Regions from separate parts of the Trichloromonas sp. genome, predicted to be linked through region 1. Evidence: riboswitches for the same ligand, from Rfam matches in the RefSeq annotation. Region 1 holds a riboswitch; the other holds the start of a gene.

Region 1 (19,972 bases):
CTGGGATCCATCCCACCCGACCGCCGAACCATTTTATTCGATCAGATTTTCGATGCTGGCCCGCGTCCCCAGGCTTTTTACATGCGCCGCCAGAGTTCTGTTGGCATAGTCGCTCTGCAGGAATTGGGCGATAAAGTCACGAATCTGGTCATAGGGGGGGATTGTCCCCTTCGGTTTTTTTGCGATGACTTCCAGAATATGAAAGCCGTACTTGGTTAACACAATTTCGCTGAGCGTGTTCGGCTCGATGGAAAAGGCGGTCTCATCGAACTCCGGCGGCATGAAGCCGCGCTGAATTTTGCCCAGGTAGCCCCCGTTTTCGGCGACGAAGTCTTCCGAATACTCTTCTGCAACCTCTTCGAAGGGGGAGCCGCCGAGGATCAGCCGGCGAACCTCTTCGATCGATGCGCGGGCCTTCTCCCTGGCTTCCGGACTGGCGTCTTCGGGGATCGCAATGAGAATGTGGCGCACCAGGACTTCATCGGCAATGGATGCGAGTTTTTGCTTGTGGTTATCGTAGTAGTCCTTGACTTCAGCCTCAGGCACCTTCGGGTTGGCCAGGCCGTTTTGCGCCAGGTACTCTTTGATGAGGACTTGACGCCTGGCTGAATCGGTGAGTTCCTGCTCATTTTGGCTGGCGTCCGAGGAGGCCTGGCCGGCTTGCCGATGGGCAATCTCCCTGGCGACCTTCTCCTCGAGATCAGCAATGTTCAGCTTCAGGGCTTCCTGGTAGACCAGCTCGGTGGCAATCATCTGCTGCAGGGCTTTTTTCTGGAACCCCTTGCGGCCGGCATCGGTGATGCTTTCGGATACGCCATACTTGCGGTAGGAGCGAAGGCTGGCATCAACCAGAGGGTCAAGCTGGTCTTCGTAGATCGGCTGGCCATTGACCAGGGCGGCTACGACCCTGGGTTTGTTTTCTGCCCCCTGGGTATGATCGTCGGGGGCTGCCGGAGAGGGGACCGCCAGGGCCGTGGTGGCGCAAAGACAGCCGAATGCCGTTATCCAGGTTTTCAACGTTTTCATTTGCATGGTTCTTCACTCCTGTTGCACTGACTATTGGACGATAACCTTCTGAATCAGGATGTTGGCAAAAGCTCCCCTTGTCCCTTTAGGCAGCAGGGCAACCTCCAGTGGCGAGGTGCTGGCATCGATCATCAGCGTCACCTCGGAGGGATTTTTGTAATTGAAGCGGATGGAGGTTGAAAGCTCAGGGACCAAAACGCCGTCGCGGTAGGATTTGACATCCAGGTTCCGCAGGCTGTCGTTGGAAATCATGATCTCGAAAAGACCGTTGGCCAAGGGGATAGTCGTGGTGCTGTCAGATGGTGGTCCTTTGATCCGTTCTACCCTCAGGAGTCTTTCCGGGGGCGTTGACGATGCCGGAGCCACGCGAACCATCCCGAATCCATACGTCTCGTCCCTTCCGAAAACGCCGAGATCGTTTGCGGTTCTCTGCAGCTGAAGGCGCACATCCCGGGCGTCGGTGATGCCGTCGCCGTTGAGGTCGCTTGCTCCGGCAGAAAAGATCAGCGCGGCAGCCCCGGCGACATGGGGGGCAGCCTGGGAGGTGCCGGTCATGATGTTGTAGGTATCGCCGCCGATGGTCGAATTGATGCCGACACCGGGGGCGGCCAGTTCCACCTCGGGGCCGAGCGCGCTGTTGAAATAATTTTCGTCGGTCGCCCCGATCGCGGTCACCGCGATCACTGTATCAAGGCGGGCCGGGTACATGACCGGATTGCCGTAGTTGTTGCCGGCGGCGGCCACCAGCAGCACACCGGCATCGGCAGCGGCCTGGCAGGCGTCAGCGACGGCCTGGGAGTAGACCGACGAGCCGATGCTGATATTGGCGATGTCCATGCCGTTGGTTGCGGCCCACTCGATACCGGCGATCAGCGCACTGGTACTACCGAAGCCGTCTCCCCCCAGAACCTTGACCGCATAGAGCTCGGCTTCCGGGGCGACACCGACGACGCCGGTGTCGTTGAGGACGGCGGCGATGATGCCTGCCACATGCGTGCCGTGGCTGTTCCAGCTGTCATCGAAGGAGTCGGACTCGGTGATGAAATTGACCCCGCCTTTGAAATTGGCGGCCAGTTCGGGGTGGTTGTAGTCGATGCCGGAGTCGATCACGGCAACCTTCACCCCGGCGCCGGTGATCCCCTGGGCGTGGGCCTGGGCGGCGCCGATATGGGCTACGCCCCAGGCATTGTCGTACTCGATTCCGCCGAGTTCCGGGTCGACTGCCATCACCGGGAGATCTTCTTCCATGTAGGCGACCTTGGGGTTCTTTTTGAGTTTTTCGCGGCTTTGCTCCGAAAGGATCGCGGCCATGGCTCGAACATGTTTGAACTGTCGCTTGATTTTTCCGCCGTGTTCGCGGATCAGGGCGTCTTCGCTAACCCCCGGTTTCTGATGGAAGCCGATGATCATTGCCTTATCCGCCGCCGCGCTGACAGGCGGACTTAGCAGCAGGGTCGCAATAAACAGGCTCATTGTTGCAAAGTGCGCGTTTTTCATTTGGATTGTCCCCCTCTTTTTAGCGAATTCTGGCTGAATTCATATCGAAAAGGCTGGTTGCGGATATATTTATCTGACCTGCCGGATGGTCTGGGTTGGGGCAAGAGTTCCTTAGGATTGCTGCCGGTTGGGTCCTGGGGTGTTGTGTTAAAACGGTGCATGCTTGACCTGTCTGGCTGTTGTGGGTTTTGACATATGGGTGGGGGCTTCCAAGGAAGCTCCCACCCCGGTTATGCCGCGTCTACCACCGTGCCGGGGCACGGTGGTAGACGGCTAGGAGTTAATGGGGCCTGCTGCTAGCGGCAGTAGCGGCTCTTGCGGCAGTCACGGTCGTCACAGTCGGTGCGGCCGTCGAGGTCGTTGTCGATGCGATCGTTGCAGATCTCGTCCGTGGGGACGGGGGCCGGCGGATCGACAGGAGGCACGGTGGTGCCGCCGGAGACGTTGGCGGAAGCGCTGCCGAAGACAGCCGCTACCTCAACCTTGGTGCCGCAGGCAGGGAACTCGGCTACGATCTCGCTGTCGGTCCAGGAAGAAACATCGCCAGCCACGGTGTCGGTCACGGTTTTAGTGACGTCCTCGTAGATCGGACGACCCTTCTTGTTGTAGCCGACAATTTCACGGGTGGTGGTCGTGGTCGTCACGAGGGAGCTTACCTTGGTCACCGCGCCGAAGCCGTCGTAAGCGGTGAACCCGCCACCGGTGATGGTGGTGGTGCCGCCGACGCAGGCCGCATCGCTGATGCTCACCACCGGGGTGATCGCCAGGTTGATCGGGTTGCTCAGCATGAGGAACTTCTTGGCCACCAGGGTGTAGTTGCCGGCCGCCTTGGCGGGGATGGTTACGGTCAGGCTGTCGTTGGCGATGCTGTCGGGGGTCAGGAGAGTCTCGGCCCCGGCTGCGTCGGTCAGCAGCACCTGACACTCGTAGCCCCTGAAGCCGCCGAACATCGGGTCTTCAACCAGGTTGGTGAAGGCCGAGCCGCGCAAGGTGATCTGGGTGGCGGTGCCCGCCGGCAGCCGCGATTTGTCTACGCCGCTGATGAAGGGGATCGCCGGGCCGCCGGCAGGAGCAGCCTGCTCGACACCGTCACTGCCATGGCAGCCCCAGCAGTCCCACTGGGCGCCGATGTGGCCGTAGCCGGCGTCTTCGAGGCCGGGGACGATGACGGTTGCGTTATCGACCATCTCGGTTCCAATGACGCCGGGGCCGCTGTAGATGTTGCGCGGTACCATGCCGGTGGCCATCGAGTTAACCTGGATGTTGTGCAGGGTGGCGACGCTGTGGCAGCGCTCACAGGCGCGGATCCTGTACATGGGGGTGTTGGCGAACTGCGTTCCGCCCATCGCCGGGGGAGCGGGATCCTGGGTGTTGTGGCACCAGGTGCACTTGCCATTCGGGTCGCCGATGTCGGTGGGAACGAAGAGGCCGGTGCTGTGGTGGGTCTGGGCGTTGGTGAAGACCAGTACGCCGTTTTCGAGGGTGCCGGTTTCCAGGTTGGCGTCGTGGCAGAAGTTGCAGTTTCCTGCTTCCTTGCCACCGTAGATGAGCGTGGCGCCGTTGTAGACGGCGGGGGCGTTGATGTTGGTGGTGTCGCCGTTAGGCTTGGCGCTCGGCCAGGGGGTGACCATGCTCGGCCGGTAGTTTGGCACGTAGTGGGCGTCGCCCGCATTGGCCGGATCGGCTGCCATGGTGGTGAAGGTGTCGGTGGGGTTTTCCACCAGGTTGTGGCAGGCTTCGCAGTCGCCGGTCTGGGCCAGGGTGGTGGCGTGGTGGACGGTCACACCGCCGACCTGCATGTGGCAGAGGGTGCAATCGCGGAAATTCGGATCGAGATCGTAGACCCCGGTCATCGGGTTCCAGATAAAGGTGTGGCAGCTGGTACAGGCATAGGCCTGGCCGATAATGCCGTTCGGTGCTGCCGTCGGATCGGTGATGATCTGATCGGCCGTGGGGGTTGCGCCCACGGCGGGAACCAGGCCATGGTGGCGGCTCGGCAGGTAGGTCGGCTCGACCGGAATCCCGGCGGGCGGATTCTGGTTATGGCAGAGGCGGCAGTCGGCTTCGGCCAGGTTGTTGAAGGTGCTGTCGGGGATGCCGATGAGCTGGTTGACCGGTGGCGGCAGAACTTTGGCCCAGGCGGTTGCCGAGACGAGCAGGGTGGCCAGCATGGCCAGGATCAGCCTTACGGAGTTTCTTTTGTTCATTTCGTTTTCTCCCATGGTGGTTGTCAGGTTCTGACAGGTGAAACATCATTTAAGTTCGGCTACTGAGAATCTGGGCTTTAAAACACCTCCTTTCGCAAGGTCATGCCGAAGTGACCGATATGCGAGGGTCTCCCCGTCCACCCGGAACAGCGGTCGGCGTTTGTCGGGCCGCACTGGCCTTAACGGGGCCGCAGAAAGCCCCCGGATGTTCCGAAGGCGTCGGGCGACCGCTAGAGGAGCCTGGTTGTATGAAATGGCGGGTCGAGCCGTTTGCAGGAGTATTGAAGTATGGAAGATGAAGACGACGCCATTGTCAAACTCCCCCCTCTTTGACGTTGCTAGCACACGCAAACATGAAACTGTGGCAGGTCATGATACCGGATCAGGTATCATTATTAATTAAAATTAGTTTGCGCAAGCTAACGTTGTAACCATAGAGCAAGGAGTGGTGTTGTCAAGAGGGAAAATTATTAGCAATTAACTATTGGCGCTCCATGGAGTTGATTAAGAGCCCCGAGAGGTTTTGTTTGCGCAACTAATAGTCTAATCGGTTTGGTGGGTTGCATAGCGAACGGTCTGCTGATGGGGTGATAGTGGAACCAGGTTTTTTTGGGAGAGGGATTACGCGGCGGCTGGCATAACCTGTCGGCCGGAGTGTGTACTGCGCTGTGGCGCTGACAGTCGTTTGTTGATGCGGCTAAGGGGATACCGGCAGGCTGACGATGAAGGTGCTCCCCCGGCCGACCGCACTTTCTACCGCGATGCTGCCGCCTAAAGCCTTGATGATGCCGTAGGAGACCGAGAGGCCGAGGCCGGTGCCTTGCTTCTTGGTGGTGAAGAAGGGGTTGAAGATCTTTTCGCGGATTTCCGATGAGATGCCGGGGCCGGTGTCGGTGATGCGGATTTCGACAGTGCCATTGTCAGTGTGGCTGCTGATACTGAGGGCGCCTTTGCCGTCCATGGCCTGCAGGGCGTTGATCAGGATGTTGGTAAAGACCTGCCGCAGTCGTTCGCCGTCGGCGACGACCGGCGGCAGGCTGGCAGCGAGTTCCCGGCGGATCGATACCTGCCGCAGCGGCACCTGGTGGCTGATCTGGGCCAGGATTTCCTCGATGAGGGTGTTGACTCGCACCTGCTCCGGGTGAATGGTCTGTTCGCGGGCGAAGGCCAGCATGCTTTCAGTGATCAGCGACACCCGCTCGGTCTGTTTGAGGATCTCTTCCGCTTCTTCCCGGCCGGATTCCCCCGCCGGGATCTCCATCAGCAAAATTTCCACGTTGCCGCGGATGATGGCGGCCGGGTTGTTGATCTCGTGGGCGACCCCGGCGGCCAGCGAGCCGATGGCCGCGAGCTTTTCGCTGCGCAGCAGTTCCTCCTGGGCGCGCATCAGTTGGAGGCCCTTCTCCTCCAGTTGGGCAGTGCGCCGGGCGACCTGTTTTTCGAGGTCGCGGGTGAGGCTGCCCAGTTCCTCGTCGCGCTGCTTGAGGGCGGCTGTCATCCGGTTGAAGGCGGCGGTCAGCTGGCCGATTTCATCTTCGCCGGGCAGTGGCAGCAGGATGTCCCGTTCGCCGGCGGCGACCCGCTCAGCGCCGGAAGCCAGCTGCAGGATCGGCTTGGTAAGGTGGCGTGAAATTTCCCGCGACAGCAGGTAGCCGACTCCGCCGCCGATCAGCAGCAGGGCGAAGAGGCCGAACCAGGCCTGTTTCTTCAGGTTGTTGAAGGGGGCCTCGAGCAGGCCGACGTAGAGGGCGCCGACCGGTTGGCCGGCGTGGTCGAGGATCGGTTCGTAGGCGGTCAGGTACCAGCGGTCGACCACCTTCGCCCGGGCCAGCCAGGTTTTCGAGCGGTGGAGTACTGCCTCGGCTACTTCTTTGGATACCCGGGTGCCGATGGCCCGCTGTCCGTTGTTGAGGCGGATGGTGGTGGCGACCCGGATGTCGCCGAGAAAGATAGTCGCACCGCCGATCTCGGTCCCCTCGAAGGTTTCGCTGCCGTAGACGATTTCGCGGATACGGTCGACCAGGGGGAGGTTGCCGCTGAGCAGGACGCCGCCGTACAGGCAGCCGAGAACTTCGCCGTTGTTATCGTGGGCGGCGGCCGCGCCGATCAAAAACAGGCCGCGATTTTCGATGGCGGAAGGCCCCTGGCCGGGGGGGGCGATGCGGGCGCGGGCGGCCAGCTCGCTGCCCTCCATGAGCAGGGCATCTACTTCGATCAGCAGGGCGCCGGAGTAGTCCCGCCCGTTAAGAACGTCGGGCAGAAAGGGGAGCTCCGCTAAGGGGGGAGCCTGCTCGTCGGCGTCAGGATTGGCACTGCGCACCAGGATGCGCCCTTGCCGGTCGGTGAAGTTGAGGATGTCGAGCCCTTCGCGACGGCGGATCACATCGAGTTCAGCCAGGATGCGCGGGCGGTCATCTTTCACCAGGGCGTCCTGCAGGCCGGTGGAGTGGGCGGTAAAGCGGATCACGTCCTGTACCCGCTGCTCCTGGTTGCGCAGAATCTCTCGCGCCGAGTTGAGGTCGTTGCTCACTTTTTTCTGGGCTTCGCCGACCACCCAGGCGTTGATCAGGTAGGAGGCCGCCAGCGAGACCAGCAGCAGCACCACCACCAGCGGGGTGAGAGCGGCCAGGGTCAGCTTGCCGCGGATGGCGAGGGAGCCGAAGGGGGGCTTGCTCATGATTCGTCATCCAGGTCGGCGGGGGTCAGATCGTATTCCTTGATCTTGCGGTCGATGGTCTTGCGGGTGACGCCGAGCAGTTGGGCCGCCTGGCTCTTGTTCCACTCGGTTTGACGCAACGCGCGGATCACCTGCAGCCGCTCGGCGTCACGCAGGTTGAGGGGCGGGTTTTCCCCGGCATCGACAGTGTGACGCGGTGCTTCGGGGCGGGTCTTGAACGGCAGCATCGTGACGGTGATGAATTCGCCCCGGGCGAGGATGGCGCCGCGCTCGATGACATTTTCCAGCTCGCGGACGTTGCCAGGCCAGTGGTAGCCCTGCATCGCCTGCAGCGCCTCGGGGGTGATCCCCTTGGGGGGGCGCCGGGCCTTGCGGATCATCGCCTGGAGAAAGTGCGCGGCCAGCGGTTCGATGTCCTCCGGGCGCTCGCGCAGGGGGGGGAGCTCGAGGGCAATGACATTGAGCCGGTAGTAGAGGTCTTCGCGAAAGTTGCCCCGGGCCACTTCTTGTTCCAGGTTCTTGTTGGTGGCAGCGACGAAGCGCACATCGACCTGTCGGGGGCGGGTGGCGCCGACCGGGATGAACTCTCCGAGCTGCAGCACCCGCAGCAGCTTGGCCTGCAGGGACGGGCTGAGGTCGCCGACCTCGTCGAGAAACAGGGTGCCCTCGTGGGCTTCGTCAAGCAGTCCCTTCTGGGCCTGGGTGGCGCCGGTGAAGGCCCCCTTGACGTGGCCGAAGAGCTGGCTCTCGAGCAGGGTTTCCGAGAGGGCGGCGCAGTTGATGGCGAGAAAACGGCGATGGGCGCGGGGGCTGGCGTAATGGATGGTGCCGGCGATCAGTTCTTTGCCGGTGCCGCTTTCGCCGAGGATCAGGACGCTCGAATCGCTGTCGGCGACCTGCAGGGCCAGCTCGTAGACTTCGCCGAAGCGTTCGCTGCGGAAGATCGGCTCGGTCGGCGCGAGGCGCTCGCGCAGTTCCTTCTTCAGCGAGCTGTTTTCTTCGATCAGGCGCTCCCGCTCCAGGCAGTGCTGAACCAGGGCGAAGAGCTTCTCCTGCGGAAAGGGTTTGGACAGGTAGTCGTAGGCGCCGATTTTCATCGCCTCGACCGCCGACTCGATGGTGCCGTGACCGGTCATCATGACGATGGTCAACTCGGGGCGGGCCTTTCTGACCCGGCGCAGCACCTCGATGCCGTCCATTTCCGGCATCTTCACGTCGAGCAGCAGCAGGTCGCCGCCGGCGTCGGTCTCTTCGAGGCTGCGCACCAGCAGGGTCGGGCTGGCAAAGGTCTCGACCTGGTAGCCCCAGGCCTGCAGCATCTTGCCCAGGTAGCGCCGCATCCCTTCTTCGTCGTCGCAGATCAGAATCCTGTTTTCCATAGCACTCCCCCGCACTCTAGTTTCCGATTGAGACGCCATGATACATGCAATTATCGGCTCCATCCAGAAACTTTCCCTTCATATAGTCAATTCCTCCGCAGTTCCCTGACTTTAGCTGATTTATGCGGATTGTCGCCAAAGGCTGTCGTTCGTGTCGAGGTGGGTCGTCGCGACCCTTCTGGGTCATTTGTATGCGGCCGCATCGGCCCTTTCTGGGGTTTTGCCAGTTTTTGCACAGTTTTGTTAGTGTCTGTTTTGACTGAGGAAAAAAGTTTTACTGTATACCGTAAACAGGTTTGGCATGAGCGTTGCGCTAAGGGCAGAAACCCTGTGCTTTGTCATGGGTCAAATCTGAAAAGGAGAGAATGAGTTCATGGGTATTTCAAGAAGAAACTTTCTCAAGGGGAGCGGGCTGGCTGCCGGCACCATGGCGCTGACCGGCAAGCCGGCCCAGGCCAGTGTCGATTCGCCGGAGATGCGCACCAAGGGGCTGCAGGTCAGCACCACGGTCTGTCCTTACTGTGCGGTCGGCTGCGGCATGCTGGTCCACACCAAAAACGGCAAGGTCGTCAATATCGAGGGAGACCCCGAGCACCCGATCAACCAGGGGGCCCTCTGTTCCAAGGGGAGCGCCCTGTTCCAGGTGGCCAACAACGAGCGGCGTCTGACCAAGGTGCAGTACCGCGCCGCCGGCAGCGACAAGTGGGAAGAGAAGTCCTGGGACTGGTCCATGAACCGCATCGCCCAGCTGATGAAGGATTCCCGCGACAAGAACTTCGTCAAGAGCGAAACTCTGGACGGCAAAAACTACGTTGTCAACCGCAACGAGGGGATGGCCTTTCTCGGCGCCGCCGCTCTCGACAACGAGGAATGCTACCTGTGGGGTAAGTTCGCCCGCGCCTTGGGGGTCAATTACCTCGAACATCAGGCTCGAATATGACACAGCGCCACGGTTGCCGGTCTGGCAGCCTCCTTCGGTCGCGGCGCAATGACCAACCACTGGAACGACATCCAGCATGCGGATGTCATCCTCTGTATCGGCTCTAACCCGGCCGAGAACCACCCGATCTCCTTCAAATACGTCGAAAAAGCGATGGACAACGGCGCCAAGCTGATCAGCGTCGATCCCCGCTATACCCGGACCTCGTCCAAGTCGGACCTCTACGCCCAGCTGCGTCCGGGGACCGACATCGCCTTCATCGGCGGCATGATCAACCACGTGCTGCAGAACGACCTGATCCAGAAGGATTACGTCGTCGACTACACCAATGCCTCGTTCCTCATCGACGACGGCTTCGATTTCAACGAAGGGATCTTCAGCGGCTACAACGCCGAGACCTTCAGCTACGCCAAGGACAGTTGGAAGTACAAGGCTGACAAGGACGGCAACGCCCTGCGCGACAAGACCCTGCAGGATCCCCGCTGCGTCTATCAGCTGATGAAGAAGCACTACAGCCGCTACACCCCCGCGCTCGTTTGCGAGATCACCGGTACTGCGATCCAGGACTACATGGCCGTGGTCCGCACCTTTACCGCCACCGGGCGTCCCGATAAGGTGGCGACGATCATGTACGCTATGGGCACCACCCAGCACACCTACGGCACCCAGAACGTCCGTTCCTATGCCATGCTGCAGCTGCTGCTGGGCAATATCGGTATGGCCGGCGGCGGCATCAACGCCCTGCGCGGCGAGTCCAACGTTCAGGGCTCGACCGACTACGCCATCCTCTACCACATCCTGCCGGGCTACCTGAAGGTTCCTGATTTCAACCACGTTGACTACTCGACCTATCTCGACAAGACGACCCCGAAATCGAGCGATCCCAACAGCGCCAACTGGTGGAGCAACACCCCCAAGTACATGACCAGCCTGCTCAAGGCCTACTGGGGCGATCATGCCACCGCCGAAAACGGCTTCTGCTACGACTACCTGGCGAAGAAGAGCGGCAATTATTCTTTCATCAATCTGATGGATCGCCTGCAGGTCGGCGGTTTTGAAGGATTGTTCTGCATGGGGACCAACCCCATCGTCGGCGGTCCCGATGCCAACGCCATCGCTAAGGGTCTCGACAAGCTCAAGTGGATGGTCGCCGCCGACCTCTGGGAGACCGAGACCTCGATCTTCTGGAAGCGTCCCGGCGTCGATCCCAAGACCATCGACACCGAAGTCTTCCTGCTGCCGGCAGCATCCAGCGTCGAGAAGATGGGAAGTATCTCCAACTCGGGGCGCTGGGCCCAGTGGCGCTACAAGGCGGTGAATCCGCCCGGACACGCCGAGAGCGATGCCTTCATCGTCGACCAGATGTTCAAGCGCATCAAGGCCCTGTACGAGAAGGACGGAGTCTTCCCCGAGCCGATCGTCAACCTGTCGTGGGATTACGGCAACGGCCATGAGCCCGACATCGATATGGTCGCGAAAGAGTGCAACGGCACCTTTCTGCGCGATGTGGAGATCAAGGGCAAGCTCTACAAGAAAGGGGAGCAGGTTCCCAGCTTCGCCTTCCTGCAGGACGACGGTTCGACCAAGAGCGGCAACTGGCTCTACTGCGGCTCCTACACCGAAGCCGGCAACATGATGCAGCGCCGCGGTCTCGAAGACCCTACCGGCATGGAGATGTACCACAACTGGGCCTGGTGTTGGCCGGTCAACCGCCGCATCCTCTACAATCGCGCCTCGGTCGATCTCAACGGCAAGCCGCTTAATCCTAAAAAAGCGGTCATCGCCTGGAATGCCCTGACCAAGAAATGGGAAGGCGATGTTCCCGATGGCGGCTGGGCGCCGATGAGCGAAGACGGCACCAAGAACCCCTTCATCATGATCCCCGAAGGCTATGGCCGCCTGTTCGCCGCCGGTCTCGCCGACGGACCGCTCCCCGAGCACTACGAGCCGATCGAAAGCCCGGTTTCCAACATGATGACCCGCCAGCAGACCAACCCGGCGGTGTCGGTTTCCTGCATTGTCAGCAACGTCGACAAGTTCCCCTACGTCGGTACCACCTACCGGGTCTCCGAGCACTGGCAGGCCGGGGCCATGACCCGTAACCTCCCCTGGCTGGTCGAACTGGTGCCCGACATGTTTGTCGAGATCAGCGAGCAGCTGGCCGAATGGAAGGGCTTGAAGAACGGCGATATGGTCACCGTCTCGACCGAGCGCGGATCGATCGAGGCCAAGGCCCTGGTCACGTCGCGGATCAAGCCGCTGCGGGTCAGCGGCCGGATGATCGAGCAGGTCGGTCTCCCCTGGCATTTCGGCTTTGCCGGCATGGCCAAGGGCGGCAGCGCCAACGTCCTGACCATGGCGGTGGGCTGTGCCAATACCACGATCCCCGAGTACAAGGCGTTTCTGTGCAATATCGTGAAAGGGGGTACTGAGGCATGAGTTCCCGCAAAGATTTTTCCAAAGACAAGGTCTTCCTCATCGACATGACCAAGTGCACCGGCTGTCGCGGTTGCCAGGTCGCCTGCAAGCAGTGGAACCAGCTGGAGGCTGAAAAGACCGAGTTCTTCACCGGCGAGGGGTATCAGAATCCCCCCGCCATGTCCGAGTACACCTTCACCCGGATCAAGTTTCGCGACTACCAGAAGAACGGGCAGAACGAGTTCGCCTTCTATAAAGAGATGTGCATGCATTGCAACGAGCCGGCCTGCGCCTCGGTCTGCCCGGTCGGTGCCTTCGAAAAGACGGCCGAAGGTCCGGTCATCTACAAGGCCGACCGCTGCATCGGCTGCCGTTTCTGCATGATCGCCTGTCCCTTCGGCGTGCCCAAGTACGAGTGGAGCAAGGGGCTGCCGCTGGTCAAGAAGTGCACCGGCTGTTACAGCCGGGTCAAGGAGGGGATGAAGCCGGCCTGCGCCGCCACCTGCCCGACGGCGATCACCTACGGCCCCCGTGACGAGATGATCAAGGAAGCGGAGCGCCGCCTGAGTGAGTATCCCGACAAATACATTCACAAGGTTTACGGGATGGATCAGGCCGGCGGCACCAGCGTCATCTACCTGACCAGTCTTCCTTTCGACGAACTCGGCTTCAAGCCGGTCACCATGCGTCCGCTGCCGGGCTACACCTGGCAGGCCCTGCGCCTGGTGCCGGCCGCCTTCCTCACCGTAGGGGGCGGATTGTCGGCCATTTCGTGGATCAACCACCGCAAGGACCGCCTGAAAAAAGAACGGGAAGAAGCCGAGGCGGCCCAATCGACCAGCGAGTCCAAGGAGGACTGACCGATGACTGCAGCCAGATATGTTGTTAATGAAATTAAAGGCTACCACCGGTTCATCAAATTTTTGATCGCGCTGGTGGTGATCGCCGCAATCGCCTCCCTGGCCCGTTTTGTCTTCGGCCTGGGGGCGACCACCAACCTCAACGACACCTACCCCTGGGGGCTGTGGATCAGCTTCGACGTGGTGACCGCCGTGCCGCTGGCGGCCGGCGCCTTCACCCTCGGGGCGATCGTTCATGTCTTCCACATCAAGAAGCTCGAACCGCTGGTGCGGCCGGCGATCGTCACCGGCTTCCTCGGCTATTCGCTGGTCTGCGTCGGCCTGGTGCTCGACCTCGGCCAGCCGCACAAGGGCTGGCACGTGCTGCGCTACTGGAACCTGCACTCGCCGATGTTCGAGGTCGCCATGTGCGTCATGGCCTATACCACCGTCCTCTTCCTCGAATTCCTCTCGCCGGTGGCGGAGAAATTCGGCTGGCACCTGCCGCTGCGGGTGCTGCGCTGGCTGGAGATGCCCCTGGTCATCGCGGCCGCGGCCATTTCCACCCTGCACCAGTCGTCGCTGGGAACCTTCTTCCTGATCGCCGTCGACAAGCTGCACAACCTCTGGTACAACCCGCTGCTCCCGTTGCTCTTCTGGGTCAGTGCGATCTGCACCGGCATGTGCATCATCATCATCGAGGCCACCTCCTGCCACAAGTGGATGGGGCAGCCCAACGAGGGGGTGCTGCTGCGCACCCTGGCGAAGATTCTGCCATGGACCCTGGCTCTCTACATCGGCCTGCGGATCTACAGTTTGATGGCGCTTTCCGATGGGCCGTTTTTCGATCGTCCGGCGCTGACCCTCTCCTTCGTTTTGGAAATGTGTGTCGGCTTCATCCTGCCGATGATCATGTTCACCCAGAAGTCGGTGCGTGAAGACGACCGGCGCCGGGTCATCGCCGCCTGCCTGGTCGTCTTCGGCCTGGTGCTCAATCGCTTCAACGTCTCGATGTTCGGCATGATGGATCCCAACGAGATCTATTACCCCTCGATCATCGAGTCGTTGGTGACCATCGGGATCATCGCCGGCCACATCCTTTTCTTTGTACTGATTGCCAAGTACTTCCCGATCTTTGAGCACCATCCGGAAACGGTCGATTACACGATTCCTGATCATTTCCACAAGATCGATGACGGTCATCCGGCCGAAGCCAAGGCGGCCCACGGCGGATAAGGAAACACCCCCACCCTGACCCTCCCCCTTGATGGGGGAGGGGACTTTTCTTGTGGATAACGGTTTCAATTCCTGCCTGATGGGTGAGACCGTTCCCTCTTTCTCAGGGTGAGGGGCTGGCGTGAAAAAATGATCAAAGGAACAAGCCATGGATCATTCAAGGAATCGCACCATCTACCAGTTTAAAAGCGGCAGCCTGGCGGCAAAAGAACGGCAGGTCGTTCAGGAATTCCCACTGCGGCTGACGGTTAACGGCCGCGAACTGGCGACCCTGATCGCCTCTCCCCATCAGCTCAACTTTCTGGTGGCCGGCTTCCTGCGCAACCAGGGTTTCGCCGGCCATCTCGACGATTTTCTGCAGCTCGGCATCTGCTCTGATTTCGGTGCCGCCCAGGTGCGCCTGAAACGGGAAATTCCCGAGCGGCTCAAGCCGACCCTCACTTCCGGCTGCGGCACCGGCATCACTTTCAGCCTGCCGGAGGCGGCCGCGCCGGCTGAGCTCTCCGCTGCGCCTGCGGCAACCTTCAACCCTGATGCGGTGTTCGCCCTGATGAAAGAGCTGCATCGGCAGGCCGAGAACTACCAGAGCCACGGCGGCATCCACTCGGCGGCGGTTGGCGACGGCCAGCGCCTGCTCCTTTACGCCGAGGATCTCGGCCGCCACAACACCCTTGACCGCATCGCCGGCGAAGCCCTGTTCAAAGGGATTGACCTGTCCGGCAAGATGCTGGTCAGCTCGGGGCGGGTCTCCACCGAGATGGTGGCCAAGGCGGCCCGGCTCGGTATTTCGCTGATCGCTTCGCGCACTTCGCCCACCGACATGGCAGTGCAGATGGCCGAGCAGGCCGGCATCACCCTGATCGGCTACCTGCGCGGCGAAAGCTTTGAAGTCTATTGTCATCCGCAGCGACTCGCCGCTCCCCGGCTGCTGCCGAAGATCGCCGGTGTCACCGGGGTTATCCTGGCCGGCGGCGAATCGCGTCGGATGGGGAGCGACAAGTCGCTGCTGCCTTTGGCCGGCGGCCGCTTCATCGAGCACGTCTACCGGCAGATGGCCGAACTGTTCGACGAGGTTGTGCTGGTGACCAACTCACCGTCGCTGTACGCCGATCTCCCCTGCCGCAAGGTCCCTGACATCTACTACCGGCAGGGGGCGCTGGCGGGGATCCACTCGGGGCTTTGCCATGCCCGCAGCGAACGGTCCTTTGTCGTTGCCTGCGACATGCCCTTTCTCTCTGCCCCGGTCATTCGTCAACTCTGTGCCCGGGGTGACCAGGGAGATGTGGTGATCCCCCGCAGCGGCCACGGTCTCGAGCCGCTGCACGCGCTCTATTCCAAGCTCTGCCTGCCGGCGATCGAACAGGTGCTCGACGCCGGAAGGCGTAAAATTATCCAGTTTTTCCACGAAGTGCAGGTGGTCGAGGTGCCCGCAGCGGAACTGCTGCAGGTCGATCCCGAGGGGATGTCCTTTCGCAACATCAACACCCCGCAGGAATACTTCGCCCTGCGCGACCAGCTGCCGGTGACCCCGGACCCGGCTTGCGCTGCGGCGAAAAAAACAGCCGCCGCAGAAAAAAGTGCAAATTCCGGTAGGCGGATGGCGTAATTCGCTATATAATGACAACTCTCCGAATCGTATGGCCTACCGGGTTCATCCCCAAGGCCTGCGGTCTACGGGTTCGGCTGGAAACGGCCGGGCCTCCCTTTTGGAAAGGAGACCCTCGGTTGACTGGCGTACGGTGCCGGTTGGAGGCCCTTTCCGTTTCGGGAGGGGCTTTTTTATTTCGCCACTTTACGTCAACCAAGGAGATCCAACATGTTCATCACCCGCTTCCTTCTCGTCCTGCTTCTGCTGCTGACCACCCTGACCCCTTCGCTGGCCGGCGCCGAGGAGCGCCTGCGCCTGGCCACCACCACTTCGACGGAAAACTCCGGCCTGCTGGCCGAGCTTCTGCCTCCCTTTGAGAAGGCCAACGACTGCAAGGTCGACGTGATCGCGGTCGGTACCGGCAAGGCCCTCAAGCTCGGCGAGGCTGGTGACGTCGATGTGGTGATGGTTCATGCCCGGAGCCTGGAAGATGCTTTTGTCGCTTCCGGCTACGGCGTCGAGCGCAAGGACGTGATGTACAACGACTTCGTCCTGCTCGGTCCCGCGGCCGATCCGGCCGGCGCGCGCGGCAGTGCCGACGTGGCCGAGGCGATGCAGAAGATTGCCGCTGCCGCCGCCATTTTCGTCTCTCGCGGCGACCAGTCGGGAACCCACAGCAAAGAAAAAGAGCTCTGGCAGGCGACCGGAGCGGCACCGGCCGGGGACTGGTATCTCGAGGCGGGGCGCGGCATGGGCGAGGTGATCACCATGGCCACCGAGCGCAAGGGCTACACCCTCTCCGATCGCGGAACCTGGATCGCCTTCGCCGACAAGAGCGACCTGCAGATTGTTTCCGAGGGGGACAAGCGGCTGTTCAATCCCTACGGGGTGATCATGGTTAATCCGCAGCGGCACCCCCACGTCAAGCAGAAGCTGGCCCAGTCCTTTATCGACTACCTGCTCTCCGGTGAAGGGCAGGCGGTCATTGCCGGTTTCAAGAAAAACGGCAAGAACCTCTTCTTTACCTACTGAGACGAAGATTTGAGTTTCATCGGCGAATCATTCAGCACCGCCATTGCGCTGCTCTTGGCCCTCGACAGCGAGGTTCTGACCACGGTCTGGACCTCGCTGTGGGTCTCCGTCGTGGCGATACTCATCGCCATGGTTGCCGCGGTGCCGCTGGGAGGCGTGATCGCCCTGCGCGGCTTCTGCGGCAAGCGGCTGGTGCTGACCCTGCTCAATACCCTGATGGCGCTGCCGACCGTGGTGGTCGGGCTGCTCGTCTACGGCCTGATCAGCCGCCAGGGGCCGCTGGGCGAGTTCGGTCTATTGTTCACTCCCTGGGCGATGGTGATCGGCCAGGTGGTGCTGGCGGTGCCGATCGTCGCCCATTACACGGTGGCGGCGGTGGCCGGGGCCGACCCGCGCATTCTGCCGACCGCCCGCACCCTGGGCGCCGGGCCGGTACGCAGTGTGCTGCAACTGCTGCTGGAAGTGCGCTTCGGCATCATCGCCGCGGTGGTGGCCGGTTTCGGCCGGGTCATCGCCGAGGTCGGCGTGGCGATGATGCTCGGCGGCAACATTCGCGGCTACACCCGCACCATGACCACCGCCATCGCCCTGGAAACCAGCAAGGGGGAGTTCGCCTTCGGCCTCGCCCTCGGCCTGGTGCTGATGGCGGTCGCGTTGCTGGTCAACCTGTTTCTCAACCTGCTGCAGCAGAGGTGATATGTGACACCCCTTTATGAACTGAACAACATCGAGCACCGGCGCGGCAATCAAAGCGTGCTGCAGATCGACCGGCTCGAACTGCAGGCGGGCCGCCTTTACGCCCTGACCGGCGCCAACGGCGCCGGCAAGAGCACCCTGCTGCAGCTGCTGGCCCTGCTCGAGTGGCCGACGTCCGGCACCCTGCGCGTCGATGGTCTGCCGCTGCCGCTGCAGGACCGCCATCTCTGCCGCCTGCGCCGGGATATCACCCTGGTGCACCAGTCGGCCTTTCTCTTCTCCGGCACGGTGGCGGCCAATCTCGCTTTCGGTCTGAAGCTGCGCGGGCTGACCCGGCGCGAACGGGAGCGGCGCACCCTCTGGGCGCTGCAGACCGTCGGCCTGGCCGGTTTCGCCGAGCGGCGGGGCAACCAGCTTTCCGGCGGTGAAGTCCAGCGGATCGCCCTGGCCCGGGCCCTGGCCCTCAACCCTCGCATACTGCTGCTCGACGAACCGACCGCCGGCCTCGACGGCGACAGCGCCTTGGCTTTCGAAGGGCTGCTGGCCCGTCTGCGCGACCAGGGCCTGTCGATGGTCATGTCGAGCCACGATCCGCCCCTGGTGCAGCGCCTGGGGGCCGAGGAAATCCGCCTGGTCCAGGGGCGGATCCTGGGGCAGCCTTGCTCCAATAATAAATCCAATCGGCTGACCGCCACCGGGAGTCCCTTATGTCTAAATCCTTTGAAGACGCACGAACGCTGATACTCGCCCAGGTGCGCCCGCTCGCCGTCGAACGGGTCGATCTGCTCGACGCCGTCGGCCGCGCTATCGCCGAGCCGCTCGACGCCGGCCTCGACATGCCCCGTTTTGACAACTCGGCGATGGACGGTTATGCTGTGCGCGCCGAAGATTGCCAGCCTGGCACGGTGCTGCCGGTGATCGGCTACATCCCCGCCGGCGGCCGGGCCGAACCGGCCCTGAGACCCGGTTGTGCGGTGAAGATCATGACCGGCGCGCCGCTTCCCCCCGGCGCCGACGCGGTCGTCCCTTTTGAAGAGACCGACTCGGGGGACGCCGCAGTGACCATCCACGGCAAGGTGAAGGCGCAGGACCACATCCGCTTTCGCGGCGAGGACATCACCGCCGGCCAGCGGGTGATGGAAGCCGGAACCACCCTGCGTCCGGCGGAGATCAGCCTGCTCGCTTCCTTCGGCTGCGCCCGGGTGGCGGTCTACGGCCGGCCGAAAGTGGCGATCCTCTCCACCGGCGACGAACTGGTCGAGCTCGGCCAGCCGCTGACGGACGAGACCATCATCAACAGCAACTCCTGGTCGCTGGCCGCCGCGGTCAAGGAGGCCGGCGCCGAACCGGTGATGCTGGGCATTGCCCGCGACAACCTGGAGAGCCTGCGCGAAAAGCTGACCGCCGGGCTGACCTGCGACGCCCTGATCACCTCGGCCGGGGTCTCCGCCGGCGACCGCGACCTGGTGCGCGAGGTGCTGGAAGAACTCGGCGTGCAGCAGCTCTTCTGGAAGATCGACATCAAGCCGGGGCGTCCCACCGCTTTCGGCATGAAAGGCGCGGTGCCGGTCTTTTCCCTCCCCGGCAACCCGGTCTCCAGCATGATCACCTTCGAGGAATTCGCCCGGCCGGCCCTGCTCAAGATGATGGGGCACCGGCAGGTGCTCAAGCCGCTGATCAAGGCGACCCTCAAGCAGCCGGTAAAGAAGAAGCCGGGGCGCACCCACTTCATGCGGGTCACGGTATTCGCCGAGAATGGCGAACTGGTGGTGGCCAGTTCGGGGGATCAGAACACCGGCATCCTGCGCACCATGCTGCGTGCCAACGCCATCGCCATCCTCTCCGCCGAGCGCGAACGCTACGAAGCCGGCGAGGAAATCCAGATTCATCTGCTCGATCAGGTTACTGACCTGGCCAATTGATAGGAGTAATCATGAGAAGCAAGGCCATTTCCTTTGTCGCCAAGTCGGGGACCGGCAAGACCACCCTGCTGGAGAACGTCATCGGCGAGCTGAAAAGCCGCGGTTACAGGGTCGGCGTCATCAAGCACGATGCCCACCAGTTTGATATCGATCATCCCGGCAAGGATAGCTACCGCCTCACCGCCGCCGGCGCCGACACCATGCTGATCAGTTCGCCGGCCAAACTGGCCCTGGTCAAGCAGCATTCGGCGTCGCCTTCGCTTGACGAGTTGCTGGCAACCTACTTCACCGACGTCGACCTGGTGGTCACCGAAGGCTTCAAGAAGAGCGGACTGCCAAAAATCGAGCTGCACCGCAAGGAGCGCAGCCCGACGCTGATCTGCCGCGGCGAGGAGAATGACCCGACTCTGCTGGCGGTGGCCAGCGACGACCAGCTCGATCTCGACGTGCCGCTGCTCGACCTTAATAATCCCGCCGCCATCGTCGATTTCGTGGTGTCGGCCCTCAATTTGCGC
Region 2 (12,529 bases), on a different contig from region 1:
GGAGAGCTTGCGGATCGCAGCGATCCCCTTGGCGGCGGCTTCGACGTCGGAGAGGCCGCTGATGTTCTCACCCATGGCAACGGCGATGTCGGCGAAGCGCTTGGGGTTGGAAATCATGTTGAACTCGCACACCGACGGCAGCAGGATGGCGTTGCAGACACCGTGGGGCAGGTTGTAGAAGCCGCCGAGCTGGTGCGCCATGGCGTGAACGTAGCCGAGCGAGGCGTTATTGAAGGCCATGCCGGCCAGGTACTCGGCGTAAGCCATCTTGTCGCGAGCCTCAAGGTTCTTGCCGTTGGCCACAACCGGACGCAGGTACTCGGCGACCAGTTCAATGGCCTTGATGGCGCAGGCGTCGGTAATCGGGGTGGCGATGGTCGAGACATAGGCCTCGACAGCGTGGGTCAGGGCGTCCATGCCGGTAGCGGCGGTCAGGGCAGCCGGCTTGCCGACCATCAGAACCGGATCATTGATGGCGACATTGGGGGTGCAGCGCCAGTCGACGATGGCCATCTTCACCTTGGTGTCGGTGTTGGTGATGATGCAGAAGCGGGTCATCTCAGAAGCGGTGCCGGCGGTGGTGTTGATGGCGACGAAGGGAGGCATCGGCTTGCTGGTTTTGTTGACCCCTTCGCAGTCGCGGATGTGGCCGCCGTTGGTGGCGACCATGCCGATCCCCTTGGCGCAATCGTGGGAAGAGCCCCCGCCCAGGGAGATGATGGCGTCGCACTTGTTGTCCTGGTAAACCTTCAGTCCGTCATGGACGTTCTTGTCGGTCGGGTTAGGCTCTGCGCCGTCAAAAATAATCACGGACACGCCGGATTTCTCGACCTGCTCCTTGATCTGGGCAGCCATACCCATGGCGGTAATCCCTTTGTCAGTGACCAGCAGGGCCTTCTTGGCACCGAGGGCCTTGACCTGATCGCCGGCTTCCTTGGAGGAACCAACGCCCATAAGAGATACGGTGGGAATGAAGAATCCGAAAGTCTGATCTGCTAATGCCATTGTTTTTCTCTCCTATTTAATACGGTTGAGGATTATGCCCATTGACCTGTCATGCCATGGGACGCGCACTTGCTTTCAGGCACCGAGCGCCGACTATCAAACGCCTGCACCTTGTCAAATGATCCGCTTGAAACTGGAACAAGCAAATCAAACGATGGTTGGTACTTGAGCAACAACGATGCCAGCTCTTTCATGACGACACAATATTGCGTAAACACGATACTTTTCACGCCCCCCACAATCACTCCAAACCCCAGCAGTGCTGCACCATGACGGTGCATACTGTTCCACTATACACCAATCTGCACCATCCGCGACTCGGCGCACCATCCCGTCAGCACGTCGCCACGGTCCACCGACGCCCGCACCTGCCTGCGATCCACATTGGATCACCACGCACCATTACGGCCCACCGTGACGTTCCACATTGGCACACTTCGGGTCGACAGGGAACAGGTCACCCAGGGGCCAAAAACACATTTCCATTTTTCGGCAGCCGACCCGAACCCACCGGATAACGTAGACGGAATAGATTCTGCCGTCGGCGGCACCAGGCAAAACAAACAGCTTGTTTAAAGTTGTGCATGGGTCTTGCACTTTATCCGCCCGTTCTCCGAGCCCATCCTCCTAAAGGTAACATCTCAGGGAGGCCGGCCGACGGGTTGCGCTGGAAACGGCGTGGCCTCCCGAATTCGGAAAGGAGACTCTCCAGCAGGCGGCCAGGGTGACCGTTGACAGGCATGGGGTTCTTCCACATCAACAGGGGGAAGCCCATTTGTTTACGGGAGCGGACACTCGATATGAACGGAAAGATTTTCAAAGACATACTGGCCATGACAGTCAACCTGGTTCTCAACCTGCTCCAGCAAAGGTAGCTAATGCAACCGATCTACAGTCTGCACCATATCGTCAAAAAACATGCTTCCCGGCCGGTCCTCGATATCGAGCAGATGGAGCTTTACCCTGGCCGCAGCTACGCCCTGCTCGGGCCGAACGGCGCCGGCAAAAGCACCCTGCTCGAGCTGCTGGCCCTGCTTGCTCCGCCATGCGCCGGAACCCTGCAGTTCGCCGGAGAGACGGTGCGCTGGAACAACCGCGCCCTGCGGTATCAGCGGGGCCGGATCACCCTGGTCCACCAGGCTCCCTACCTCTTTAACCGCAGCGTCTTCGACAACCTCGCCTTCGGCCTTGGCCTGCGGGGTATCCATGGCGCCAGCCAGCGGCAGACCATCGCGGCCGCGCTTGAAAAGGTCGGGCTGGACGGGTTTGCCGCGCGCCACGCCCGCCGGCTTTCCGGCGGCGAAGCCCAGCGGGTTGCCCTCGCCCGGGCGCTGGTGCTTAAGCCGGAGGTTCTGCTGCTCGATGAACCGACCGCCAGCATCCATAGCGAAACCGTGCCGGCACTCGAACGGGTGATTGGCGAACTGCGCGATGCGGGCACCACCCTGGTCGTCGCCACCCATGACCGGGGGCAGGCCGCCCGGCTGCAGTGCCTCCCCCTGACCCTGGAAAACGGCCGCCTGGCGACCCCGGACCTCCACTCCCCCCAACCGGGCGTTCCGCTGCTGTCCGGGATCGGGCGCTCACCCAGCGGCCACTGTTGCGCCGCCTGACTCAAATCGCGAAGCCTCGATGGCCAGGGTTGCAGAAGCCAGGAGCTCCTGCCGGCAGCAGGTTGATTGGGGCATAGCCCCGATCCGGCGACCGTGTTATCATGACTATTTGCAGACGAATTAAATGAGCGGGAGTTGTCATCGATGAATATCAGCAAGTTTGTCACTCCGGAGATCATCTTCGGCCTCGGCTCCCTGAGCCAGATCGGCGAAAGCGCCGTGCGCCTTGGGGCGTCCAAGGTCTTTATCGTCAGCGATGACGACGTAATGGCAGCCGGCTGGGTCGACAAGGCCCTGCACTACCTGAATGCCGCCGGCCTGAAGGCGGTGGTCTACTCGTCGCTGACCACCAACCCCAAGGACTTCGAAGTGATCGAGGGGACCCGGCGCTACCTTGAATCAGGGTGCGATGCCATCGTCGCCGTCGGCGGCGGCAGCCCGACCGACGTCGCCAAGGCGGTCGCCCTGCTGGCCACCAACGGCGGCCAATTGCGCGATTACGAAGGGATCAACAAAATCATCCACCCGCTGCCGCCGATGCTGATTGTCCCCAGCACCGCCGGGGCCGGCTCGGAGGTCAGCCAGTTCGCCATCATCGTCGACACCGAACGCAAGCTGAAGATGTCGATCATCTCCAAATCGCTGGTTCCCGACATCGCCATCGTCGATCCCGACCTGTTGCGCACCAAGGACGCCAAGCTGGCCGCCGCTACCGGGATGGACGCCCTCACCCACGGCATCGAGTCATATGTCTCGCTGGCGGCCACCCCGCTGACCGACATCCATGCCTGCAAGGCGATCCAGCTGGTTGCCGGCAACCTGCGTCAGGCCGTCAACAACCGCCAGGACATGGAAGCCAACACCAACATGGCGATCGCCAGCCTGACCGCCGGCATCGCCTTCTCCAACGCCATCCTCGGCGCCACCCACGCCATGACCCACCAGGTCGACGGCCTGCTCGACGAACACCACGGCGAAGCCAACGCCGCGATTCTCCCCCACGTCATGGAGTTCAACCTGCCTTCCTGCCTGGAACGCTTCAAGCACATCGCCTGGGCGCTGGGCAAAAATGTCCGCGACACCTCGCCGGAGCATGGCGCCCGGCTGGCGGTCGAGGGGATCCGTGAGCTGATCTTCGACATCGGGCTGGCCAAGGGGCTCGGCGACATGGGCCTGAAGAAAGAAGACATCCCGCAGCTCAGCCGCAACGCCGTCAACGATGCCTGCCTGGTGACCAATCCCCGGTCCGCCACGGCCGCGGAAATCGAACGTATTTTTCACAATGCGCTGTAGCGAAACCAAGCGGGGCAAGGAAGACCGATGAGCGACAGCAAGGAAAAACTGCTCGAACAACTGACCGGGGTCAACTCCTCCAAGCTCAACTATTACGTCGAGCTGAAAAAGCGCAACGAGGAGATCCTGCAGCAGAACAGCCGCCTGGAGATCCTCCACCAGCTGGCCCGCGACATCAACATCGACATGTCGGTCGCCGACATCATCGAGCGGACCTTCGCCAAGCTGCCGCAGACGCTCCCCTGCGATTTTCTCGGCCTGGTCACCACCCGCAACGGGGCGCTCTCGCTGAAAGCCATGATGCCCCGGGATTTCTGCCAGATCGACGACTTTCCGGCACATTCCCCCTCACTGAATGTCATCCGCGACAAACAAGCCGGAATATTCAACCTGGACGTGGAAGGACTTGACCACATCCGCTATAACCCGAAATATTCGACCCCGTTGAAATGCCTGGCGGTCGCCCCCCTGCTTAAGCGGGACGAGGTCTTCGGCTCGCTGATTGTCGGCAGCAGCGGCGAAGACGCCTACCGCGAGGCCGACCTGCGCTTCGTCCAGCACCTGGCCGACCAGCTGTCGATCAGCATTCAGAACGCGCGCCTCTACAAGCAGGTGTCGCGGGCAAAAAAAGAGTGGGAAGAAACCTTCAAGGCGGTTACCGATCCGATCCTGTTGATCGATACCGACTACAACGTGCTGCAGCACAACGACCGCCTGCCGGAGGAACTCAGGGAGGCCTGGGAGCGCGCCGTCGTCAACAAGTGCTACAACCGCCTCAAGGGACGCACGAAGCCGTGCCGGGACTGCCCGGTCCATGAGGTCAAACGCACGCACCAACCCTTTTTCCACCGCCTGCAGACCCCGGCGGGGAACCTGCTCGACATGTCCTACTACCCCGTCTTCAACGAGGACAACCAGGTGGTGGCAATCACGGTGCTGATGAAGGACGTCACCCAGAAGACCAAGATCGAGGGCCAGCTGGTGCACTCGGCCAAGCTGGCGGCGATCGGTGAAATGGCCGCCGGGGTCGCCCACGAACTCAACAGCCCGATGACCGTGATCATCGGCACCGCCCAGCTGCTGCTAAAGCCCCTGCCGACCAATTCCGAAGACGGCGAACTGCTCGGCGACATTGTCAACTGCGGCCTGCGCTGCAAACGGATCATTCAGAACCTGCTCACCTTCTCAAGGCAGGACCAGGCTCCGGTCAGCGACACCGACATCAACAGCGAAGTGCAGCGGGTGCTGGGGCTGATCCGCTACCAGATCAACCGCAGCCAGATCCGGATCGTCGCCGACCTCGACCCGGAGCTGCCGAAAATGAGCGCCAACGGCCCGCAGATCCAGCAGGTGCTGACCAACTTTCTGGTCAACGCCCGCGACGCCCTCAAAGGGGTCGAGCGGGAAAAAATCATCAAGGTGCGCACGTCAATTATCGATCGCAAGGGACAGCGCTGTGCCATCATCAGCGTCACCGACAACGGCAGCGGGATTCCGCCGGAACACCTGCCGAAGATTTTTACCCCTTTTTTCACCAGCAAGGAAGCCAGCAAGGGAACCGGACTCGGACTCTCGGTCAGCCTCGGCATTGCCGAATCGCACCAGGGGACGATCGAAGTGGAAAGTACTCCGGGCAAGGGGAGCACCTTCTCGCTGCTGCTGCCGCTGAACCCTGGGGAGGGGCTGCAAAATGACTAAACACAGGGAGGAAGGCTTGGCGCAGACCAGGGTATTGATCATTGATGACGAAGGGGATGTCTGCACCTTTTTCCGGCGCCTGCTAAGCCGCCTGGGCTATGACGTGGTCACCGCTGAAAACGAACCTGAAGCAGCCAGAGCGCTCGCCAGTCACAGTTTCAACGTCGCCATGGTCGACTTGAAATTGCCGGACACCGACGGGCTGACCCTGCTGAAAAAAATCAAGCGGCAGCAACCCCAGTGCGAAGTCATCATCATGACCGGCTACAGCACGGTCAAAACGGCCGTGACCGCCATTCAGCTGGGCGCCTATGAATACCTGGAAAAACCGTTCGAGGACATCGACGAGATCGAAAGGCTGATCGACCGGGCCGCCAGCTACGGCACCAGCATCAGCCAGGGACAGACCGGCGACGAGGAATGGGCCGACGTGGCCAGTGCGGTCGGCTTTCAGGTCGGGCGATCTGTTGCCATGCGCCAGATGGTCTCGCTGGCCAACAAGATCGCCGGCAAAAATATCAACGTGCTGATCCAGGGAAAAACCGGCACCGGCAAAGAGGTGCTGTCGCGCTTCATCCACGCCGCCTCCAATCGCTCGGGGCAGCCGTTTCTCCCCATCAACTGCGGTGCCCTGCCGGAAAACCTGCTGGAGAGCGAACTCTTCGGTCACGAAAAAGGCGCTTTTACCGGCGCCAACCAGACTCGCCGCGGCATTTTCGAGCTGGCCAACCGCGGCACCCTGTTTCTCGATGAAATCGGCGATGCCAGCCCGCTGATCCAGGTCAAACTGCTGCGGGTTCTGGAAACCGGTGAATTCATGCGGGTCGGCGGCGAAAAGCCGCTTCGCACCGATGTGCGGATCATCGCCGCTACCAACGTCGACCTGGAAAAGGCCATCGCCGAAAACACCTTCCGCGAAGACCTCTACTATCGTCTCAACGTGGTGCGCCTGGAAATCCCCTCCCTGCAGGAACGGCACGAAGACATCCCCCAACTGGCGGAATTCTTCACCCGGCAGCTCAACCCCGACCTCAAGATCGCCCCGGCGACCCTGGACCTGCTGAGCCGACATCCTTGGCCGGGGAACATCCGAGAGCTTTCCAACACCCTGCGCCGGGCCGTGGTTCTCTGCACGGGACCGGTGCTGCTGCCGGAACACCTGGGCGGCCCCCTCGAATCACGCCCCGCTCCTGCTGCCGCCGCAGCCCGGAAAACCCGCAGCACTTCCGAGGGCGACAGCTCCGTCGAAGAGTTCTGGACCCACTACGGCAGCGAAGGGGTTCTTGAACAGATGAGCGACGGGCAACTGCAGCAGATGCTCCACTCCCTGCACGGCCTGGAAAAGAGCCTGGTCAAGGTCATGGCCCGCAAAGGGTTATGTCCCGAGCCGCAGCAGGGGCTCAGGGACAGGGAACTTGAAACCATTCGCAAAACCCTCGAACAGCATCACTGGAACATCACCGAAGCGGCGCGGACCCTGGGCATCGGCCGCAACACCCTGCACCGCAAAATAAAGAAATTTCAGCTGCGCGAAAGCTGAACCATTGATTTCGCCGAACGAAAAACGCCCCGCATTGCTGCGGGGCGTTTTTCGTTCTGGCATATTCGGAAAGAGCTGGCGGAATTATTGCCGGGGTCGCATCGACTCGGCAACCACCTCGGCGATATCCATGACCCGAACCGCCTCGCCCTGCTCATCCTTCAGACCGTCGGTTATCATGGTCATACAGTAGGGACAGCTGACGCAGATGGTATCGGGATTCTGCTGCAGGGATTCCTTGACCCGAGTACGGTTGATCCGGCGGCCGCTGTTTTCTTCCATCCACATCCGCCCGCCGCCGGCGCCGCAGCAGAAAGAATTCTCCCGGTTGCGCTCGAATTCCGACGGAGGAAAGCCGGTTGCCGCGGCAATGACGTCCCGCGGGGCCTGGTAAATATCGTTGTGCCGGCCAAGGTAACAGGAGTCGTGAAACAGGATGCGGCCGACATCCGCGGTGTTCGGCAGTTTAAGCCGCCCGCTTTCGAGGAGTTCGCTGATCAGCTGGCTGTGGGGAACCACTTCGAGGTCGAGGCCATACTGGCGGTAATCGTTTTTCAGGGTGCTGAAACAGTGCGGGCACTGGGTAATGATTTTCTTCACCCCGCGGGCCTTGAGCAGCTCGACATTCTTCAGCGTCATCTGCTCGAAAACGTACTCGTTGCCCAGGCGCCGGACGCTGTCGCCGCAGCAGAGCTCGTCCTTGCCGAGCGTCCCCCAGGAGACCCCGGCGGCATCGAGGATGGTCGCCAGCGCCACGGTGACGTGCTTGTTGCGGGTATCGAAGGAGCCGGCACAGCCGACAAAGAAAAGATATTCGGTCTCTTCGGCGCTGAACTCCTTGACGTCCATCAGGGAAGACCACTTGGTCCGCTCCGAGGGGGCGATCCCCCAGGGGTTGCTGCGCTGCTCCATGTTTTCGAAGAGGTTCAGGAGCTCTTCCGGAAAACGCGACTTCATCTGCACCATGTGGCGGCGCATCTTGACCAGTTTCTGCGGATGCTCGATAAAGACCGGGCAGGCCTCCAGACAGGCGCCGCAGGTGGTGCAGTCCCAGATCGCCTCTTCGCTGCAGCTCCCCTCGCCGCCATCACCGATCAGGGCCAGTTCAGGCGCCTTGGCCGACCCCTTTGCCAGCAGGTTGACCTTGATGTCATGGATGATTTGCCGCGGGTTGAGCTTTTTCCCGGTATTGTGAGCCGGGCAGACATCCTGGCAGCGGCCGCACTCGGTACAGGCGAACGAATCGAACAGGTCTTTCCAGGTCAGTCTGCCGACCTCGTCGGCACCAAGGTCGACCCCGACCTCGAAGATCTCGCGCGGCTGGGTATTCGGTTTTTCCAGGCTGCGGAAGAAACAGTTGCCGATGGCGGTAAAGACATGCAGGTGCTTGCTGTAGGGAATCAGGTAATTGAACAGCACCAGCAGGGCAAAGGCGTGAATCCACCAGAACAGGCCGTGCAGCCTCTCCAGGCCGACCTCGCCGAAGCCGGAAAGGGAATGGGCGAAGAAGACCGAAACCGGCATCCAGGCTGCCGCCCGTTCATGTCCGAGGGCAACTTCGGCCGAACTGATTCCGAAATAGGCCAGCATATGGACGGCGACCACCGCCACGATAAGGTAGCCTTCGTAATTGCGCGCTTCGGGAATGAGGGGGAAAAAGGTGCGCCGGATCAGCGCCGCCACCACCGCGCCGAGGGTGAGCAGGCTGACGATGTCGGACACCAGCCGGATGGGAACATAGAAAAAGTCGGGCAGGTTGGACAGGTGCAGGGCCGGAAAGATCCCGCCGAGGACAAACTCGACATTGACCACGACCAGAAGGATGCAGGCCCAGAAGAAGATGAAATGGTTGACCCCGAAAGGGCGCGCCAGCACCCGTTTCTGACCGAAGGCGAAGGCCAGCATGCTGCGCAGGCGCTGGTCAGGACGATCGAACCGGTTGTCGTCTCCACCGAGCCGCACCAGGCTCAGTCGCTGGTAGAGGCTCCAGAGGAAAAAGGCGCCGGAGCCGGTAAAAAGCACGAAAATGATAAATCTGCTGAAGGTCATATGAATTCCCCGAACGTCGAAATTAAAAGGCTAGGAGGCCGCCCGTGCCGGCTCACCGGTTCCCTGACGCAGCTCCCGGATCCGGCGGGTCAGGGCCGGAATGACCTGGAACAGGTCACCGACGATACCGTAGGTGGCGATCTGGAAAATCGGCGCGTCCTTGTCGCGGTTGATGGCGATGATGACATCCGAATCCTGCATGCCGACCATGTGCTGGATCGCTCCGCTGATGCCGCAGGCGATGTAGACCTTGGGCCGCACGGTCTTGCCGGTCTGGCCGACCTGGCGATCGTGCGGCATCCAGCCGGCATCGACCGCGCTGCGCGACGCACCGACCACGGCTCCGATTTCATCGGCGAACTCCTGAAGTATCGAGAAATTCGCAGCGTTCATCATGCCCCGTCCACCCGAGACGATAAACTCAGCCCCGGCGATATCGACCTTGTTCTTGGCGTCCTTGTCGCTGAAGACCTCGAGCACCTTGGTCAGGATGCCCTGCTCGTTCGGCGCGAAATCGTCGCGCACAATGATCCCCTTGCGGCCGGGCATCACCTCCGGCATGGCCATGACATGCGGGCGGACCGTGGACATCTGCGGCCGATACTTGTCGCACATGATGGTCGCCATGATATTGCCGCCGAAAGCCGGCCGAGTCTGCATCAGGTTCCGCTTGTCATCGATGCTGAGGCCGGTGCAGTCGGCGGTCAGACCGGTTTTGACCACGGTAGCTACCGCGCCGGCGAGATCGCGGCCCATCCCGGTGGCGCCCATCAGGATGATCTCCGGCTTGTGCTTTTCGATCAGGTGACAGATGGCCTCGTTGTAGGGCTGGGTGCGGTAATTGCGATAGACCGGGGCATCGAGCAGATAGGCCTTTTCGGCGCCGTGGGCGAATGCCTCGGCGCAGAGGGATTCGACATTGCTGCCGATCACCACGGCAGAGAGTTCGACATCGAGCTTTTTCGCCAGCTCGGCGCCGGTCCCCAGCAGTTCCCAGGAAACCTTGGCGACCTCCCCGTCGGTCTGCTCGATAAAGACCCAGACCCCCCGGTAGGCGGCCAGCATCTTCTGCAGGGCCGCTTCGGCCTCATCCACCTCAACTTCGGCGCCCCCTCCCTGGCTGGCCAGCTGATCCAGAAGCTTCTGCTCTTCCGGGGTGAAATACATTTCGATGGCCTCGGCGGGGCAGATCTTGACACATTTGACGCAGCCGATGCACTTGGCGGTATTTATGATGGGAGCCCCCTGCTCGTCCATCAGGATTACATCGACCGGGCATGAACTCATGCAACGTTCACCACAGGCGATACAGCGCCCTTCGACCAGGCGGGCGACTCCCCGCGGCTTTTTAATTTTTTTCGGTTCCATGGAAGATTCCTTCAATGACAATGGCTGCCTAGAATACCAGCAAATCCTTATCCAACAGCTTATCAACCAGCAGTTGCGCGGTACCGACCGGGTCGTTCACGCCGTCGCCGATAATCTCGCCCTTGTCGCGCTCGGGCGAAAAGATCTTGCTGACCCAGGTCGGTGAGCCCTTAAGCCCCACGGTCTTTTCGTCAAGCTGCAGAACCTTATTATCCCACAGCTTGATTTCTGCGTTGGCAGCCGCCAGCCGCATGGGAACGGTCGGGTAACGGGGACGGTTGAGCTCGCGCACGGCGGTGATCATGGCCGGCAGCGGCGCTTCGACGATTTCGTAACGCCCCTCGAGCTTGCGGCGAACACGGACCGTGCGGTTCTCCAGGTCGAGTTCCTCGATCCGGTCGACCAGGGTCAATTGAGTATAGCCAAGACGGGTTGCGATGCCGGGACCGGTCTGGGCGGTATCGCCGTCAATGGTCTGCTTGCCGCAGAAAACCAGGGCGACTTCCTCGGTCTCGGCCAACTTACTGATGGCCGCCGAAAGGACCTGGCTGGTCGCCAGGGTATCGGCGCCGCCAAAGCAGCGGTCACTGAGCAGAATGGCTTCATCCACCCCCACAGCACAGGCCTTGCGCAGCGTCGCCACGGCATTGGGCGGGCCCATGGACAGTGCAGCCACCCGAACTCCGAGCTGATCTTTCAGCCGCAGGCATTCCTCCAGCGCGTGGGTGTCATACGGATTGACGATAAACGGGATCCCTTCCCGCACCAGCGTGTTAGTCACCGGATCGATCTGCACCTGGGTGGTGTCCGGGACCTGTTTAATACAGGCAATCACAAGCATAAACGCATCCTTCTCCCCGATTAGATGATTCTTGAATCATGGCACCAAGATAAAACAAAAAAAGCCCAGCAGGGAGTTCTCCCTGAGGGCATCATTGCTGTAGCGCAAGCACCACGATGTGCCAGCCGACCACTCCATAATTGAACAGACTCCACAAATCGTGCCATTTCAATAACGCCACAACCTGTGAAAATCAACTCATAATAGACAATTCGTCCCGACGCGGCAGAGCTAAAAAGGGGCACCCGTGCACCACTACGGAACGGGCGAGCCAGATTGGCACACCGGAAACATTTTTCAGCGAACCATGCCTGTCGATCCCGGAAAGACTTCAGTCAAAATACCCTTTCCTGCTGTACCGACGAAGATCACTGTTGCTTTTGATTTCGGCGTGCAGGCAGCCGATCCGCTGACAGATACCGATACAGTTGGCAAATTCAGCATTTAAGGTGGTAAACATGGCAACGAGGTCAGCCCCGCAACTGCAGACATTGTACACCGGCAGCGGGTCGGAGCAGGTCGGGCAACAGATCTGAACGATCTCGCCTGGCACCCGTTCAAAATTGAAAAAGGTGCGGCTCTGGTCACCGATTACCGGACTCAGCGCCAGCAAACCATCCTGCCGTTCACTTTTCAGCCGGATGGTGATCCCCGGATGGCCGCCAAAAGATGCCAGGTCAGTTACCAGGCTGTGACCCTTGGCACAGAAACACTCCCTGACAACCTGGGGTTCATTGATGGTCGTCTCCACGCCGGGTGACTGGGTCACGGCACCGGTCGTTCGATTAAATATCCCCATAAATCGCACCCCGTAAAAATGACTGAGTAACGGAAATCGGGCTCAATGTGAACCAGGCGGTTGAAGTCAGATAATACGCTTTACGGACCCTGGAGCCCGACAGGCCGGAGACCTCAGGTTAAAGAAACAAGAATTCCCATAAAATTCGCCCCGGACGTGGGTTCCACATACCCAAGTGACTTCTCAGTGCAAAAGCAGGGCCCACAAAAGGCTCCCCTGATAAATGTTGTCAAATTATAGGGCACAAAGAGAGAAAAATCTACGCTTAACGCACACGCCGAACAGTTTTTGCACATTTTTTACCCACGCCGACTGGCTGGTGC

Evidence for each region. Region 1 has a riboswitch for molybdenum cofactor ahead of ABYV89_RS03300 (substrate-binding domain-containing protein). Riboswitches for the same ligand answer to the same signal wherever they lie in the genome.
Region 2: it holds a riboswitch for molybdenum cofactor, as region 1 does, so the genes downstream of both, ABYV89_RS04290 (ATP-binding cassette domain-containing protein) here and ABYV89_RS03300 (substrate-binding domain-containing protein) in region 1, are expected to answer to the same signal.

What each region holds. Positions count from the first base shown of each region.
Region 1 covers NZ_JBFHGD010000022.1:822-20,793, forward strand. The annotation lists gene ABYV89_RS03255 (peptidylprolyl isomerase) at 34-1,026, opposite strand; gene ABYV89_RS03260 (S8 family serine peptidase) at 1,057-2,523, opposite strand; gene ABYV89_RS03265 (hypothetical protein) at 2,820-4,730, opposite strand; gene ABYV89_RS03270 (cache domain-containing protein) at 5,428-7,407, opposite strand; gene ABYV89_RS03275 (sigma-54-dependent transcriptional regulator) at 7,404-8,786, opposite strand; gene fdnG (formate dehydrogenase-N subunit alpha) at 9,160-12,165, shown strand; gene ABYV89_RS03285 (4Fe-4S dicluster domain-containing protein) at 12,162-13,004, shown strand; gene nrfD (NrfD/PsrC family molybdoenzyme membrane anchor subunit) at 13,008-14,219, shown strand; gene fdhD (formate dehydrogenase accessory sulfurtransferase FdhD) at 14,368-15,825, shown strand; molybdenum cofactor riboswitch at 15,834-15,952, shown strand; gene ABYV89_RS03300 (substrate-binding domain-containing protein) at 16,036-16,839, shown strand; gene ABYV89_RS03305 (ABC transporter permease) at 16,849-17,535, shown strand; gene ABYV89_RS03310 (ABC transporter ATP-binding protein) at 17,539-18,276, shown strand; gene ABYV89_RS03315 (molybdopterin molybdotransferase MoeA) at 18,243-19,457, shown strand; gene mobB (molybdopterin-guanine dinucleotide biosynthesis protein B) at 19,469-19,972, shown strand, end outside.
Region 2 covers NZ_JBFHGD010000031.1:1,504-14,032, reverse strand. The annotation lists gene ABYV89_RS04295 (iron-containing alcohol dehydrogenase) at 1-1,005, opposite strand, end outside; molybdenum cofactor riboswitch at 1,605-1,724, shown strand; gene ABYV89_RS04290 (ATP-binding cassette domain-containing protein) at 1,884-2,618, shown strand; gene ABYV89_RS04285 (iron-containing alcohol dehydrogenase) at 2,763-3,911, shown strand; gene ABYV89_RS04280 (ATP-binding protein) at 3,939-5,609, shown strand; gene ABYV89_RS04275 (sigma 54-interacting transcriptional regulator) at 5,602-7,149, shown strand; gene ABYV89_RS04270 ((Fe-S)-binding protein) at 7,234-9,198, opposite strand; gene ABYV89_RS04265 (FAD-binding protein) at 9,229-10,566, opposite strand; gene ABYV89_RS04260 (electron transfer flavoprotein subunit beta/FixA family protein) at 10,595-11,407, opposite strand; gene ABYV89_RS04255 (hypothetical protein) at 11,739-12,206, opposite strand.